DNA from 2 places in the Pseudoalteromonas sp. Z9A6 genome. Region 1 is predicted to be linked to the other one. Evidence: predicted binding sites of a transcription regulator. Region 1 holds the regulator's gene; the other holds the start of a gene.
What was found. The regulator sigma-54, encoded in region 1, starts transcription at its own class of promoters, with help from an activator protein. The targets are predictions, from matches to a motif close to GTTGGCACGNNNNTNGNNT.
Positions count from the first base shown of each region.

Region 2: flgJ (flagellar assembly peptidoglycan hydrolase FlgJ) is a predicted target of sigma-54. The motif match lies at 2,709-2,727, and genes of this name have one in related genera.

Region 1 is NZ_WTKZ01000009.1:3,296-11,488, forward strand. It holds gene GQR53_RS05360 (YgiQ family radical SAM protein) at 1-29, shown strand, start outside; gene GQR53_RS05365 (protein disulfide oxidoreductase) at 198-749, opposite strand; gene mgtE (magnesium transporter) at 808-2,166, opposite strand; gene GQR53_RS05375 (HPr family phosphocarrier protein) at 2,299-2,571, opposite strand; gene rapZ (RNase adapter RapZ) at 2,614-3,459, opposite strand; gene ptsN (PTS IIA-like nitrogen regulatory protein PtsN) at 3,478-3,930, opposite strand; gene hpf (ribosome hibernation promoting factor) at 3,935-4,222, opposite strand; gene GQR53_RS05395 (RNA polymerase factor sigma-54) at 4,249-5,748, opposite strand; gene lptB (LPS export ABC transporter ATP-binding protein) at 5,818-6,543, opposite strand; gene lptA (lipopolysaccharide transport periplasmic protein LptA) at 6,540-7,085, opposite strand; gene lptC (LPS export ABC transporter periplasmic protein LptC) at 7,075-7,629, opposite strand; gene kdsC (3-deoxy-manno-octulosonate-8-phosphatase KdsC) at 7,626-8,177, opposite strand; gene GQR53_RS05420 (KpsF/GutQ family sugar-phosphate isomerase) at 8,178-8,193, opposite strand, start outside.
Region 2 is NZ_WTKZ01000003.1:108,642-116,834, forward strand. It holds gene flgK (flagellar hook-associated protein FlgK) at 1-1,654, opposite strand, end outside; gene flgJ (flagellar assembly peptidoglycan hydrolase FlgJ) at 1,656-2,672, opposite strand; gene GQR53_RS02065 (flagellar basal body P-ring protein FlgI) at 2,831-3,925, opposite strand; gene flgH (flagellar basal body L-ring protein FlgH) at 3,937-4,620, opposite strand; gene flgG (flagellar basal-body rod protein FlgG) at 4,637-5,425, opposite strand; gene GQR53_RS02080 (flagellar basal body rod protein FlgF) at 5,447-6,190, opposite strand; gene flgE (flagellar hook protein FlgE) at 6,348-7,691, opposite strand; gene GQR53_RS02090 (flagellar hook assembly protein FlgD) at 7,750-8,193, opposite strand, start outside.

The sequences.
Region 1 (8,193 bases):
TAGGCGGTAATCGACAAAGCACACGTTAGTAATTTTATTTGCTAATAGATAAGGCTAATTGCGGCACGCGTTTTTTAGCTTTTGTATACGTAAATTAAGTCAGCTTTGCTCTTTATTATCTATATTATTGTAGGTGATATAGGGTGAGGTTTTAGAGCCCCTCTCCTTAGATATCCTGTGCTAAGTTTAGTTTTTTTTTAAAGCATTGATGATAACCACAAACGCAATTTAAGTGACCATAACGGCTGAATGCCGGTGAGTCCTTGCGTCATTTTATTATCTTTTAAGATTATATAAGATGGCGTGACTTGTCCCTGCCAATCGGAAAATATCTCCCCGTGTTGATCGTTAACAGTACTGAAGCTGTAGCCCTGCTCATTTAAATAATCATGCAGCTCTTGATCAGAGCCTGATTTTATCGCGATGCTCACAACGGGGTATTTATTCTCGTTTGCGAGTTCGTTTATGGCAGGGGAGGTAATACTACAAATAGGACACCAAGTTCCCCAAAAATACACAAGCGTGGGTTTATCTTGGCTCATTGCTGCTAAATCAATGTTTTGCCCTTTATAATCGATTAATTGTAATTGAGGATTTGCTGGCATGACAGGTTGCCGCCACCAATTGACGGCGGTATAAAGGACGAAAAATATAGAGCCATATACCAGTACACTTTTTAATATGGATACGCTTTTTTGTTTTAGCGTTTTTTTAGGTATGTCATTTTTATGTTTGGTATCCGTTGCCATAGCTACTGATTTACCCTAAGTATTTTTGCTGTAGTTTTTTACATTTAAAGCGTTTAATTTATATCAGCAACCATGTAGCAGTACCTAAAAAGGCGAATATACCAACAATATCAGTCACCGTGGTTAGCACCACACTCCCTGCAAGAGCAGGGTCTATATTCATTCTTTTAAGAATTATTGGAATACTTGCACCAGCAACACCTGCCACCACTAAGTTCATAAACATAGCGAAAGCGAGTACGCCACCAAGCATAAAGTCCCACTGCCATAGCGCAATAACACCCGCAATTAATAGTGACCACAAAATACCGTTTAGCGCGCCAATGGCCAGTTCTTTCATCATCAAGAAACGTTGGTTTGTTTGGTTTATATGACCTACTGCAATACCACGGATAACAAGCGTTAATGATTGGCTACCAGCAACACCACCCATAGAAGGGACAATACCGTTAAGCACAGCCAAAATAGGTAGCACATCTAAAGTGCCTTCAAAAAAGCTAGCTACAAAAGCAGCTGCAAGTGCGGTTAGTAAATTAACTCCTAGCCAAACTGAGCGTTTTTTAGAGCTTTTTAGTACAGGCGCGAATGTATCCTCTTCATCATCAAGACCGGCTAGGCTTAATAAGCTATGCTCGGCATCTTCTCGGATTACATCAACGATGTCATCGATAGTAACACGACCGAGGAGTTGGTCGTTATCGTCCACCACAGGGGCCGATATCCAATTATGGCGCTCAAATAATTGCGCTACTTCACTTTCATCCATTGAGATTGGGATAGACTCACAATCTTCATCCATTAAATCGCGCACAATTTTTTCTGGCGGATTAGTTAATAATGTACTCAGCGATAAAGCGCCTATAAAGCAGTTATGTTTATCAACAACATATAAATCATCTGTACCCTCTGGTAACTCACCACGCAGTCTAATATAACGAAGTACAACATCGAGTGTTACATCAGGGCGAATGGTCACCGTATCGGTGTTCATTAGCGCACCTGCTGAACGCTCTTGATATGACAGTGCTTGCGTGGCACGTTCACGGTCTTGAATGTCCATCGCGCTAACAACGTCTTTATAGACGGTATCTGGCAGGCTACGTAATACTTCACCTAAGTCATCGTGGCCCATGTCTTCAGTTGCGGCGGCAATGTGCTTAGGTTCCATTTGGGCAATAATGCCTAAACGAACATCTTCAGATAATTCTTCAAGAACATCACCCTGCACATCAGGATCGACCAATTGCCAAAGCAGTCGGCGAATTTTATGCGGTGATGATTCTAATAATAATGCGGTATCACAAGGAGCCGTTTTTGCGAGCATGCGCCTAACTTGAACAAATTGACCACTATTGAGTGACTTCGTCACCTGTTTTAGTTGCTGTAGTGGGTAATCTTGTTCAAAAGCTTCAGGCATTGGCGTCCTTTATAAATTGTTATATTACTTTATGGGGGGGAGGTGAGTTAACTGGCGTTACTAACCTATCTATTTTATATATCTGTTTTAATTGAAGCATTAGTAATGCGAATATTGTTTTTATAAAACAGGTTATTCTTGTTCATTAAAGCGTTGTGCTATTAATTCTCCAACAGCGTGTAAAGCTTGCTCAGAATCAGGGCCTTTACAAACAACTTTAACTTCTTTTCCTTGGCTACTTTCAAGTAACATTAGTGCAAGTACGCTATCGCCTGCTGCTTCTTTGTCATCTTGGAATAATGTGATTGTCGCATCAAATTGTACTGCTAATTGCGCAAGCACAGTAGCTGCTCTGGCGTGTAAGCCTAATTTGTTTTTTATTAAAAAGGTATCTTCACAATGCATAACTTACTCTACCTAAGCTGAACAGGTGATTATTCAGCTATATTATTTTTCTTGCTCGCGATGGCGAATTTTTACATTGGGATGTGTCATTGCGAAACTTTCACCGATAGTTTGCGCTAAATACACAGAGCGATGTTGCCCGCCTGTACACCCAATAGCAATGGTTAAATAACTGCGGTTATTTCGTTCTAAATGTGGTAACCACGTTTGTACAAATGTTTGAATTTGCCATGTGAATTTTTGCACTATGCTGTGATTAGCTAAATAGTCTTTAACCGGTTGATCTAACCCATTTAAAGGCTTTAACTCTGGTTCCCAGTGTGGATTTGGTAAAAAGCGTGCATCAAATACGTAGTCTGCTTCTTTTGGTATACCGTGTTTAAAACCAAATGATTCAAATGTGACAATCAGTTGCTTATCTTTTTTACCTAAAATCTTTTCACGAATAGATTCAGCGAGTTGATGAACACTTAAATCAGTCGTATCTATCATAAAGTCGGCGCGAGTGGTTAATACATCAAGTAATTCTTTTTCTTTTTTGATGGCTAAATCAAGGGGCAACGAGTCTATTGATAGTGGGTGTAATCTGCGTGTTTCAGAAAAGCGTTTGATCAATGTCTGATCGTCGCTATCTAAATAAAACAACGTAGGGTTTGCAAAGCCAGGCAAGTATTCAAGAATATCGTTAAATTCATCTTGTTCTTTAGGGATGTTGCGCACATCTATGCTAACAGCAATTTTATCGTAGCTATCAGACACACTGCGAACTAATGAAGGTAGTAGGTTTACTGGAATATTATCTACGCAATAATAACCTAAATCTTCTACAATGCGCAAAGCAACCGACTTTCCAGAACCAGAACGGCCGCTTATGATAATTAACTCCATTTAACACCCTTTATAAAACTATGATTGATCGACAATAACTTGGTAAAGCTCAGTATCAGATTTTGCACTGCGTAACTGTTTACAAAAATCTTTGTTGTTTAGTTTATCAGCAATGGTTGCTAGAGTCTTTAAGTGCTGCTGGTTATCGCCATCTGGTACGATGAGTGCGACAAAAATATCAACAGGGCGATTATCGATTGCATCAAAGTTTATTGGAGTTTCGCTAACGAGCACTAAAGCCAAAGGCTCTTCTGCACCGCTCATTCTTCCATGAGGAATAGCAATGCCACGCCCTATACCTGTACTACCTAATTTCTCTCTGCTCATTAAAGCGTTAAGAATATCTTGTTGCGGTAAATACGGAAGTTTGTCGTGAGCAAGTTCGCTAATGAACTCTAAAATTCTTTTTTTGCTATTAAAAAGGACCGCAGCTTTGCTGCAGTCCTGGCATATAAGTGAACTTAATTTCATCATATTAGTGTCGAGCAAGCTTCTCTTTGTGTTTGATTACTTGGCGATCGAGCTTGTCGATCAACGAGTCAATAGCGGCATACATATCTTGATGTTCTGTAGAGGCAAATAGCTCAGCACCGCTTACGTGTATTGTGGCTTCTGCTTTTTGATTTAATTTTTCTACATCGAGAATGACATGAACATTATTAATATGATCAGAGTGTCTTTCAAGCTTCGCAAATTTAGTATTAATATAGTCTCTTAGTGAATCGGTTAATTCTACGTGACGACCAGTTAAGTTTAGTTGCATAAGCATTACCCTCTTAGTTTAGCGTCTTAAATCAGACTTTTACGCTGATTTGACGGTGGAATAGCAAGAGATTCACGGTATTTTGCGATTGTACGTCTTGCTACTTTAATTCCTTGCTCAGCCAATATATCCGCTATTTTGCTATCACTCAATGGTTTTGCTGAGTTTTCTGCTGCGATTAATTTTCGGATAAGCGCACGTATTGCTGTAGATGAACATTCACCACCGTTTTCAGTACTTACATGGCTTGAGAAAAAATATTTAAGCTCAAATATACCACGGGGTGTATGCATGTACTTTTGAGTAGTCACACGCGAAATTGTCGATTCGTGCATTTCTACCATTTCAGCGACATCATTTAAAACCATTGGTTTCATGGCTTCAGGGCCATGTTCAAAAAATCCTTGTTGTTGCTTAACAATACAATTAGTAACTTTTAATAGCGTGTCGTTTCTACTTTCTAAGCTTTTAATAAACCATTTAGCTTCTTGTAAATGTGAGCGAATAAACTGGCTGTCGCCACTTGATTTTACAGTGCGAGACATTGCCGCGTATTGGCTATTAACACGAATTTTAGGCATGCTATCTGGGTTTAATTCGACAACCCAGCGACCTTTAATTTTTTTAACTGACACATCAGGAATAACATACTCAGATTCTTCCCTTACAATAGTATCTGCAGGTTTTGGGTTGAGAGTATGTATTAGTGTCATCACTTCTTTAAGCTCTTCTTCTTTAAGCTTAGTTTTTTTCATTAATGTACGATAGTCGCGAGCTGCTAATAGATCAATATGCTCGGTTAAAATCATTTTCGTTTCATTAATGTAAGGTGTTTCTTTATCAAATTGATTAAGCTGAATACACAAACACTCTTGTAAACTACGTGCAGCAATACCAACAGGATCAAACAGTTGAATGCGTTTTAATACCGCTTCAATTTCATCAAGTTCGACTTCGTTATCATCTTCGTTTTCTTGATTAAAGCTTTCTAAAATTTCTTCGCAACTGAGAGTTAAAATACCTGAATCATCGACGGCCTCTACAATCGCAATCGCGATGGCTTCATCGGTAGGGCTAAATGGCGTTAGTTGTAATTGCCACATTAAATACTCATGGAGCGTTTCAGTAGAGGCGCCTTGGTATATAGATTCGTCTTCAGGCATTGGACCTGATGAGGCTGCTGGGGCGGCACTCATGTACTCATCCCAACTAACATCCATAGCCATGTCGTCACTTAGCGTGTCTTTTGCAAGTGCTTCACCAGTATCTTGTTCGTATTCGCTCGGAGCATCATCAGCAGATGCGCTAACAGTTATGTCATCGGTATCAGCTTTTTGCTCGTTTTTACCAGCAGCGTCTTCAGAATAGTCTGCCTCTTCAACCTCTAATAGTGGATTACTGTCGAGAGCTTCTTGTATTTCTTGCTGGAGATCCAATGTACTGAGTTGCAACAAACGAATAGCTTGTTGCAACTGTGGAGTCATTGTAAGTTGCTGGCCCATGCGCAGCTGTAGTGATTGCCTCATGTATCTCTAACAATCCTTTTATGTTGTTATAATTAATACTAGCAGATGCTTAAAGACATGGCGTAAATGTTACAGCCTAAATTGCTCGCCTAAGTAAACATCGCGTACTGTTTTATCATTTAATACGTGTTCTGGAGTACCTGATGCAATCAGCTCCCCATGAGAAACAATGTAGGCTTTTTCACAAACATCAAGGGTCTCTCTTACGTTATGGTCGGTAATTAATACACCAATCCCACGATTTTTAAGATGTTCTATTATTTTCTTTATATCTAATACCGAAATAGGGTCAACACCGGCAAACGGTTCATCCAGTAATATAAATTTAGGATCTGCTGCCAGTGCTCGTGCTATTTCTACACGACGACGCTCTCCACCCGATAATGCCATACCTTGGCTATCACGAATGTGTTGTATGCTAAATTCATCTAATAAGTTATTGAGCGTGTCTTCTCTGGCTTGTTTATTTAGTTCTTTGCGCGTTTCTAAAATGGCCATTAAGTTTTGATAAACAGTCAGCTTTCTAAAAATCGATGACTCTTGTGGTAAGTAGCCTATGCCTAATCTAGCACGACTATGCATAGGTAAAAGAGTAATATCGTTATCATCAATAGATATTTTACCTTTGTCGCTAGGAACAAGCCCTACAATCATATAAAAAGTCGTTGTTTTACCAGCACCGTTAGGGCCAAGTAAGCCAACTATACTGCCAGCTTGTACTTCAAGGCCGACGTTTTTTACAACTTCACGACCTTTATAGCTTTTTGCCAATAGTTCTGCTTTTAATGTGCTCATGGTTGACCTTTATCGCCTTTTTTACTTTTTTTAGTTTCGATCGGTACTAAAATTGTGTGAACGCGGTCAGTTGAGTTTTCATCTTTTTCGGCACTGATGAGCTGCTGCTCTATGTCGTAGGTAATGCTTTTAGCATTTATTTTTTGTCCGGCTTGCGATACTTGTGCATTACCAACAAGCGTTAAAAAACGCTTAGATACATCATAACGTACTTCGTCAGCACTGGCGCTCATAGTCGTGCCGTCTGATTGCTTTTCTTCAAAGTGCGCAGGGCTACCTGTGGCAATTAATAATTGTTTATTATCACCAAGTTCATCACGTTTGTGTACTTCGAGGCGATCGGCTGTAATGCGGCGATTACCGTGAATAATCTCAACGTTTTTCTCAAAAATACCCACATTAGCTTTCAATTGACCTTCTTGCTTGTCGGCACTTATTGAAATTTGATTGGCAGCAGGTTGCGTGTTTTGCTCTGCAGCACTACTATTAAACGCTAGTATAAGTGTAGGAATTATAAGTGATTTTAATATTTTATTGGTCATAGTATATGGTTCGCGTATGGTTAATTAGTTTTATCACTTCGGCTTTTAAGTCGGCTTCTAGGCCTTTACCGGTGATTTTTAAATTGGGTCCAGTGATGATGACGGGTTGCTCCGAACGCATTGTTAATAGCTTTATATCAACCTGAATATTATCAGCATTGATTTTGTCTATCATGGCGTTATCGGTTAAATTTTTGGCAACCACATTACCTTCTAAAATTAATTGTTTATCTTCGTATAATGTTGCTTCGTCTGCATTTATTTGCCACGTTTGTTGTTCGTTATATAAAGTAAAAATGGGTTTTTCGAAAAACGTGAAACCTAATTGCTGGTATAGCTCCATTTTAGCCGCAGTGACTTTGTGGCTAATTTTACCTTGCTCATCATAGGCTGTCTGTTTGAGCTCAATAGCTATGTAATCAGGCTTAGCAATAACTTCAGGCTCAGCCTGAGGCACAATATTTGTTTGTGCAAAATAAGGGTACCAAAGCCAAACCATACAGCTAATGAATAAAACGCTTAATATTATGCGCGCTGCATTCATGAACTAGTGCCTTGTGTAGTCAATGCTTTACCATTTTCAAGCATGAGCAAATCGGTGAGTTCTCTCACAGCACCAAAACCACCAGGCATTTGCGTTACATAGTGTGACAAACGCTTAATAAGTGGGTGGGCATCATTTACTGCAACGGCAAAGCCTACTAACTCCATAACAGGCATGTCAGGACCGTCATCACCAATATAAGCAATTTGTTCATCGCTAAGGTTGAGTTTATCTTTTAATTCTTGATAGGCAATGAGCTTATTTTCTTGGCCTTGATAAATATGCTGTACGGTTAAGCTGCTCATACGTTGTTGTACTATCTGTGAATGACGACCAGTAATAACAGCTACTTCAAAGCCACTGTTTATAAGTGCTTTAATGCCAAAACCATCTTTTGTATTAAATGCTTTTAGCTCTTCACCTTGATTGCCAAGGTAAATACGGCCATCAGAAAATACACCATCAATATCGCATATAAGTAGTTTTACTTTTTTAGCGCGTGCTTTTGCATCATCGCTCAGCGGTTGATAGAGTTCTTCAAATTGCATTTATAACACTCCTGCT
Region 2 (8,193 bases), on a different contig from region 1:
CTAAAACGTTTTTACCTGGGGGCGCTATAGTTACTGCCACATCAGTGCCACTACCATCGCTAATTAAATAATCATTGGTACCTGTAGCTTTAACAATTTTAATATCACCATTAGCAAGTACTGGTGGATTAACTGGTATAGGCGGTGTAGTGAGAGGTGTTTCTAAAGTAAATCCACCTGAAATAACGCTACTAACTGTACCCACTGAAATAGTTGCAGTACCTGTATTATCTATACTGTTAGATGTACGGATAGGTGAAGCTAATGCTAAATCTTCGCCGCGCCCTGTTGCAAGCGTGATGCTAGAAGCCGAGTCGGAATTAAGTTTAATTTGAAACTGATCTCCCACGTTACCTGTTTTGGTTGTATCTATATTTAATTGTAGTCCGAAGGAGTCTTTTACCGTTGCTAACACTTCTGATGTTGTAGCTGTTGCCGCTTGATAAGGGACTGCATTTCGAATATCGTCTGCATTTATGATCCCATCAGCTGGGATATCTGCAACTGATGGATCACCTAGCGGCTCGCCTTTATTATCTACTGGTTGAATAGAAACCGATGTTGCACTGGTATAAATAATAATAAAGTCACTAGCAGGAAGTTCACTACCTTTACCTGGCTCTACCGTTGCAGTCATACCGGCAGTACCTGTGTTAGCTTGATACGCATAAGCGCCAACGGTAGGTATATTAAAAATATTACCACCTAGCTGACCTGTTGCATCCATACCCAATTTGTTTTGCTCGTTAAATGCATCAGCAATAGCTAAGCCCATTTGACCAATTTGGTTTTGCGCAGGAACTAATATGTCATCTCTAAAAGCAAGTAAGCCGCCAATTTTGCCTTTAAGCTTACTTACATCAACTTCAAGCGGCACTGCTTTGCCACCATTAACGTCAAGCGTGAATTCTTTAAAATTAGGATCAGGATCCCCTGTCATCGAAAATAAGTTAAATGCGCCATTTTGCATAACCACTGCTTCGCCTGTGCCCATAAAAACGAGTTTTTCGCCATTTGGACCATCAAGCGTTTCAATGTCTATTAGCTCTGATAAGTCGCGTATTGCTTTATCGCGTTCGTTATAGGTAGAGCTCGCATCTGCGGCGTTATTAGTGCCATTAACTGCTGCAATATTTTGATTTAGCGTGCTAATACTTTGAATTAGTGAGTTTGCTTCATCTGAAAATATTTCGAGCTGCTCGTTCACTACACTTTTTTGATCAAGCACGATGCCCGAAAGCCTATCCATTTGATCAATTAAGCTTTGCGCATCTGTCATTACTAATGAGCGGGCAACGGTAGATGACGGCTGATTTAGCGCTTCTTGCACGTTATTAAATAAAGAGTTAATTCCAGTCGAAAGGTTGTTCGACTCTTCAGAAAAAATAGTATCAACTCGATTAGCCTCAGTAATAAACTGATCGAAAAACGATTTATTAGAGGTGTCACGATTTAGCTGTGACTGAGCAAACTCGTTTAGTAATCGGTATGTTTCGCCCCGCCCCACTTGGTTATCAACCATAGTGGTAAACTCTGTACGCTCACGTACGTAGCCTACGGTATTTACATTGGCAATATTTTTACTTGTCGTTTGCAATAGCTCCGAGCTTGCTCTAACCCCAGAACTGGCAATGTTTAATAAATTAAACGACATGTTACTCTACTCCTTGGCGGATCACGTTTGCCGCAATGTCTTTTAGCTGACTGCTATTGAGCACATTTTTTATTTTGCTGGCATAATTTGGATCGGTTGCATAACCTGCTTTTTGTAATGAATCTAAAAAGTCATTTGGTTTTGCTGTATTTTGTAATGCTTCTTTGTAGCGTGGGTTTTGCGTTAAAAAATCAACGAAGTCGTTCACGCTATCTTTAATTGAATCGTAGGCTCTAAAGCTGGCTTGTTTTTTAACGGGTGTGCCTTGTTCAAACTCAAGCGTTACTTTGCTTGCTTTGTCGCCTTCCCAGCTTTTATCTGACTTAATATTAAATAAGTTATTTGAGCTGCCACCGTCACTTTTATTAATAATGTGTTTACCCCAACCGGTTTCAAGTGCCGCTTGAGCAACCATTACCGCTGGGTTTAAACCTATTTTTTGCGCTGCAGTTTTAGCGTGTTCCCACACTGAACTTACAAACTCTTCTGCATTTTTAAATGTTGGGCTATCGGTTTTAGACTCTGCAGTATTAACCTTAGGCTCAGCAATATCGGCTTTAGTACTTTTAACGATAAGATCGGGTTGCTTATTTTTTTGCTCATGAGGAAGAGCGGATCCGACTTGCGTATCGCTGAAAATATCGTTAGTTGTTCTAAGCACCGAACCTGGCATAAAGTTTTTAGACTCAGGCGATAACTGCTGAACAATTAAATCGGCAAGGCCTAACGAGCCATTTGATGAAAGCTCTGTTGAAAGTTGCTGATCGTGCATTTCTTCAAAAAACTTTACGCCACTTGAATTAAATGGACTGTCTTTATCTTCAAATGCTTCGTTAGCTTTGCGCATTCCTTTGAGCAACATTTGCGTAAAAATAGCTTCAAATTGTGCGGCCGCTTTTTTGAGCGCAGCTTTGGAAGCATCAGTTGATGCATCGCCACTCGTTAAGGCTTCTTTACGAAGTGAATCTAAGTTGCCTAAATCAAAAAAGTTTTGTTTATCGAGGTGATTAGTTTCCATCGGCTTTTTGACACAAAATGAATAATGCAGTTAAAAATGCAAAAATTGAGCCACTACCGATAAAACGAGGAAGATAAAAATAATAAACTTAAGTTGCTGTAAATAAAAAGCCCTATATCTAGGGCTTAAGTAATACGTTATTTATTGGCTTGAGTTATTTATATAACAACTAACTGCCCGTTAATTGCGCCGGCTTCTTTTAGTGCTTCTAAAATAGCCATTAAGTCACCAGGCGCTGCGCCTACTTCGTTAATTGCGCGAACTAAATCGTCAAGGCTTACACCTGGATTAAATACAAAGGCGCGCGAGTCGTCTTGGTTTACATCAATAATACTTTGCTGTGTGACAACTGTATCACCGTTTGCTAGCGGGTTTGGTTGTGACACATTTTGTTGTTCTGCAATTGTTACTGTTAAGCCACCGTGAGTTATAGCGGCAGGCTGAAGCTTAACGTTTTTACCAATGACAATTGTACCTGTGCGCGAGTTAACTATAATTTTAGCGGCCATATCAGCTGGCTTAAATTCCAAGTTTTCGAGTGTCGATAAGTACGATACACGCTGGGATGCATCGCGTGGTGCTATAACTCGAATAGAAACAGAATCAATTGCTTGCGCACTATTTGGGCCAACTAAGTCATTAATTGTTTTTTCTAGGCGTTTTGCCGTTGTAAAGTCTGGGCGGTTTAGGTTGAAGGTAATGTAATCGCCTTGCATAAATGGGCTTTCTACGGTGCGCTCCACTGTTGCGCCATTTGGTATACGACCAACTGTAGGCGTGTTAATTACAACCTTACTGCCATCAAGACCTTGTGCGCCTAAGCCACCGACAATTAAACTACCTTGTGCAATTGCGTACACGTTACCGTCTACACCTTTTAAAAAAGTTTGTAGTAAAGTACCACCACGCAAGCTGCCTGCACTACCAATAGAAGAAACCGTAATATCTATTGTTTGCCCGGGTTTTCTAAATGCGGGTAGTTCTGCATGCACCGCCACAGCGGCAACATTTTTAATTTTAGGACTTTGAGTTGAAGGTAGCGTAATACCAAAGCTGTTCAACATGCCTCTAAAACTTTGTTTTGTATATGAATTCTGCTCGCCAGTGCCCGGTAAACCAACCACTAAGCCATAACCAACTAGCTGGTTAGAGCGTACGCCTTCAACCATAGACACATCTTTTATGCGCTCAGCACTGGCAGTAAATTGCCAGCCTAATAACACAACTAAACATAAAGCTTTAAGGCTATTCATGTTGTTACCCTCTAAAATGGAAACAGCGAACTGCTAAAGAAACGTGTAAGCCAACCAGGACTTTGCGCTTCTTGCGTTTGCCCTTTACCTGAGTATTGAATACGTGCATTAGCAATACGGTTTGATTCAACCGTATTATCGGCACTTACGTCTTGAGGGCGTACTAGCCCTTCTAAACGAATAAACTCTTCGCCGGTATTAAGCGTTAGCCATTTTTCGCCGCGTATAACTAAATTACCATTAGGTAAAACGCGCATTACATTAACCGAAATATCGCCTACTAAGCTGTTTGACTGGTTTGATTTTGAATCGCCCGTAAACGACGAATCACTACCAATACCAAACTGAATGCTGTCACCACCTATATTTACAGGTAGACCACCTAATCCAATAACGGGATCTAAGCTTGCGTCAGTTTCTTTGTCTGTTTCTGTTTTAGCGGCTTTTGTTGCTTGAGTAGACTCTTGCAATTTAACCGTAATTATATCGCCAGTACGTAGCGCTTTTTTATCAGAATATAAGTCGTTTGATGTATGAGTATTAAACAATGAACCTGTGGCTACCAGCGGCTCTAAAACAGGTTCGGGGTACATAGGTGCGTAGTAAGGGTCGTCCTGCACTACCTCACTATTTTGCGTAGACATACAGCCACTTAAAAATAATGTGCCCGCTGCAAATAAAATAATATTACGCATAATTCCCCCTATTCTATTAAAGCTGTTGATTGATATAACTCATCATTTCGTCAACGGCCGAAATTACTTTTGAGTTCATTTCGTAAATACGCTGAGTTTCGATTAGATTTACCAGCTCTTCAGTTACATTTACGTTAGATGTTTCGAGTGAGCCTTGAATAATGCTACCTAACCCTTCAACACCAGGATTACCTTGTACCGGCGCACCACTTACAGCGGTTTCGGTATAAAGGTTTTGACCAATTGGCTCAAGGCCCGACGGATTAATAAAATCACTAATAGTCAGCTGACCAATGACCACGTTATCGGCTTGGCCTGCAACACGTACAGATACTTCGCCGTCTTGCGAAACCGTAATTGATTGCGCGTCATCTGGTACATTCATTTCTGGCTGAATAACGTAACCTGCGCCCGATGTTACAATTCGTCCATCGCCATCGGTAGTAAACTGGCCGTTGCGCGAGTAAGCAATATTGCCATCTGGTTGCAGTACTTCAAAAAAGCCTTCGCCAGAAATCATCCAATCTAGTGAGTTTTCGGTGGTCAACATGTTGCCTTGCGTAAACTCTTTTTGGTTAGCTACAACTTTAGCACCCGCACCTAACATTAAGCCCGACGGCATTTCGGTATCTTGCGATGAACGACCACCTGGTTGATTAATATTTTGATAAAGTAAATCTTCAAATATAGCGCGGCTTTTTTTGTAACCTACGGTACTCGCATTCGCTAAGTTATTTGAGATAACCGATATATCGGTTTGTTGAGCGTCTAGCCCAGTTTTACTGATCCACAATGCTGGATTCATAATCGTGTCCTCACTTTAAAGTTAAACTATGCGTAATAACTGATCTTGACGCTCGTCAATTTCTTCAGCTGTTTTCATTAATTTCACTTGTAATTCGAATTGGCGCTGGTGGCTTATCATGTCGACCATTTCATGAACAGGGTTCACATTCGACATTTCAAGCGAACCACTTAAAACTTTTACATTGGCAGAGGTATCTACTGTTACATTTGCTTTTGGTCTAAATAAACCATCGTTACCTTTTTCGAGCTGTGAGCTATTTGCTTCAACCACTCTAAGCGTATCTACTTCTTCTAAAAAGTTAGCGGGAGCGCCCTGTGGTCGTACTTGAATAGCGCCATCTTGGCTAAACCCTATTTTTTCGACTGGGACGGGTAAAATAACAGGTCCCCCTTCGCCAATAACTTGACGACCGTGGCTGGTTACGAGCATACCTTGAGCTGTAACGTTCAACGTACCCACTTTTGTGTAAGCTTCATTACCGGAGGCATCTTGCACAGCAAGCCATGCGTTATCGCTCATTGCGATATCTAAGTCGCGCCCGGTTTGAACAATGCCACCCGATACCATGTTTGAACCCGGACGCTCTTGCATTGAAAATACACGTGTAGGCAAACCTTCGCCAAACGCTTGCATAGAACGCGCCTGCGCAAAGTCGGCTTTAAATCCTGTTGTATTTGCATTCGCCAAATTATTGGCTTTAAGCGCAAGCCCTTGTAGGCTTTGCTTAGCGCCAGAGGCCGCAATGTAGACCATTTTGTCCATAGTATCGACTCACATAAAAAATCTCTGAACTTATAAATGCAAAATAGGTGCCAGATTAAATTTGACGCAACATTGAGAGGTATTTAGAAGGGCTTACAAAGAGGACTTATAAAAAAGGCTGCAAAAATGCAGCCTAATATATTCAATGGGGTTTAACTTATCGAATCTGCAAAATACTTTGCTGAATTGTTGAGTTAACTTCAAGCGCACGTGAGTTTGCTTGGTAATTACGCTGTGCAGTAATTAAGTCTACAAGCTCGTTTGTAAGATTAGTATTTGATTGCTCAAGCGCTGATGAATTGATCGATCCTAAAGTACCTGATCCTGGTTCGCCTGCAATTGGATCACCCGATGTTAAACTTTTTTTCCACGCAGTATCGCCAACTTGCTGTAAGCCTTGTGAGTTAGAAAAACGAACCATAGCGACTTGACCTAAAAAAGTTGAGTCACCATTACTGTAAGATGCAACTACTTTACCATCAGTACCAATATCAATACCGGCTAAACGGCCAACAGTAGCGCCGTCTTGTTCAAGCGCTTTTACTTCAAAGTTACCTGCATACTGAGTGGGAACTTTATTACTGGTTCCCGCTTCATCACGCCAACTGACTGACACATCATCAGGAAAACTTGCACCATTAGTCAAAAGAGAAGTCAAACCTGTAGTCGCATCAGAAGATAAGTCTATATCATCAAAAGTTGTAGCCGGTAATGTTACATTAGGCAAACCTGCTGATGTAAATTCAAAAGTATCTATAGGAGTATGTGAACCTGCGACTGTTTCAACTCCATCTGTCCCAAAATTTTTCCCGTCTAAAGTTCCATAAACTTGCCATTGATTTGGTGTTGTCGTTGGGTCTTGCTTTACAAAGAAAAGCTGTAAAACATGTGGCTCACCTAATGAGTCATAAACTGTAGTTGATGTAGAACTATTATAAGAAGCACTCGTACTTGAATCAAAAGGAGTTACTGTAGGTTGAGTTTCTCGTGAATCTAAGTTGAATGATGAGTACACTTTACTTGTTGCGCGAGGAGAACCAGACGAATCCGGTATCTGTAATGGTGATGAAGTACTCAAACTTACTGATGTAGTGGCACCTGTAGCTTCATCAACAGGGAAACCTTGTAAAAAATTACCTTTGGCATCTACTACAAAATTATCTTCATTTAATTTGAATGCACCTGCACGAGTATAAGAAAAATCTTGAGAACCTAAGTCTTCACTCATCGCGAAATAACCTTCACCAGTGATCGCTAAATCAAGTGAGTTATTTGTAAATTGCAGTGAGCCTTGATGAAACTGCTGTGCAACCATAGCGGTTTGAACACCATCACCATTTTTAGTCTTACCAGAGCTAAATACTGATGAAGCGTAAACATCGGCAAACTCAGCGCGCGACTCTTTAAAACCTGTTGTATTTACGTTTGCAATATTATTTGCAGTTACGTCTAAATCTTTTTGTGCGGCAGCTAGGCCGGTTAATGCAATATTGAAGCTCATAATTCACCTCTAACCTGTTAATCTGTGGCCTGCTGGCAGGCAAGAAATATTAAATTTGTTACGCGATTTCTGCAATGTCGGTTAACCTAACCGCACCTTCTTTGGTGTTCACAATGATGCCGCTTGAACCGTTAATGTTTACACTTTCAATATTTTTGAAAGTTGCAATAGGCAAGCTAGAAAACTGGCCATTGGTGCTACCTTGTGCCGATAACGTGTATTCCCCTTCAGGTAAACGCTCACCGCTTTCATTATTACCATCCCAAGCGAAGCGAACAGCGCCCGCAGGCTGAGAACCCATATCAATTGTTCTCACTAGCTGTCCTGAAGCATCAGTTACACTAAGTGTTAAGCTTTCAACTGCACTTTCAGCAACGATAGACCCTTTAGCATCACCTGATTCATTTAAATCAACAGTATTAGACTCTAGTAAAGCCTGCTTGCCAACAAGCGTTGAAGCTTGCAGGGCTGAGTTTGATGTCATCGAAGTAGCCAGCGTATC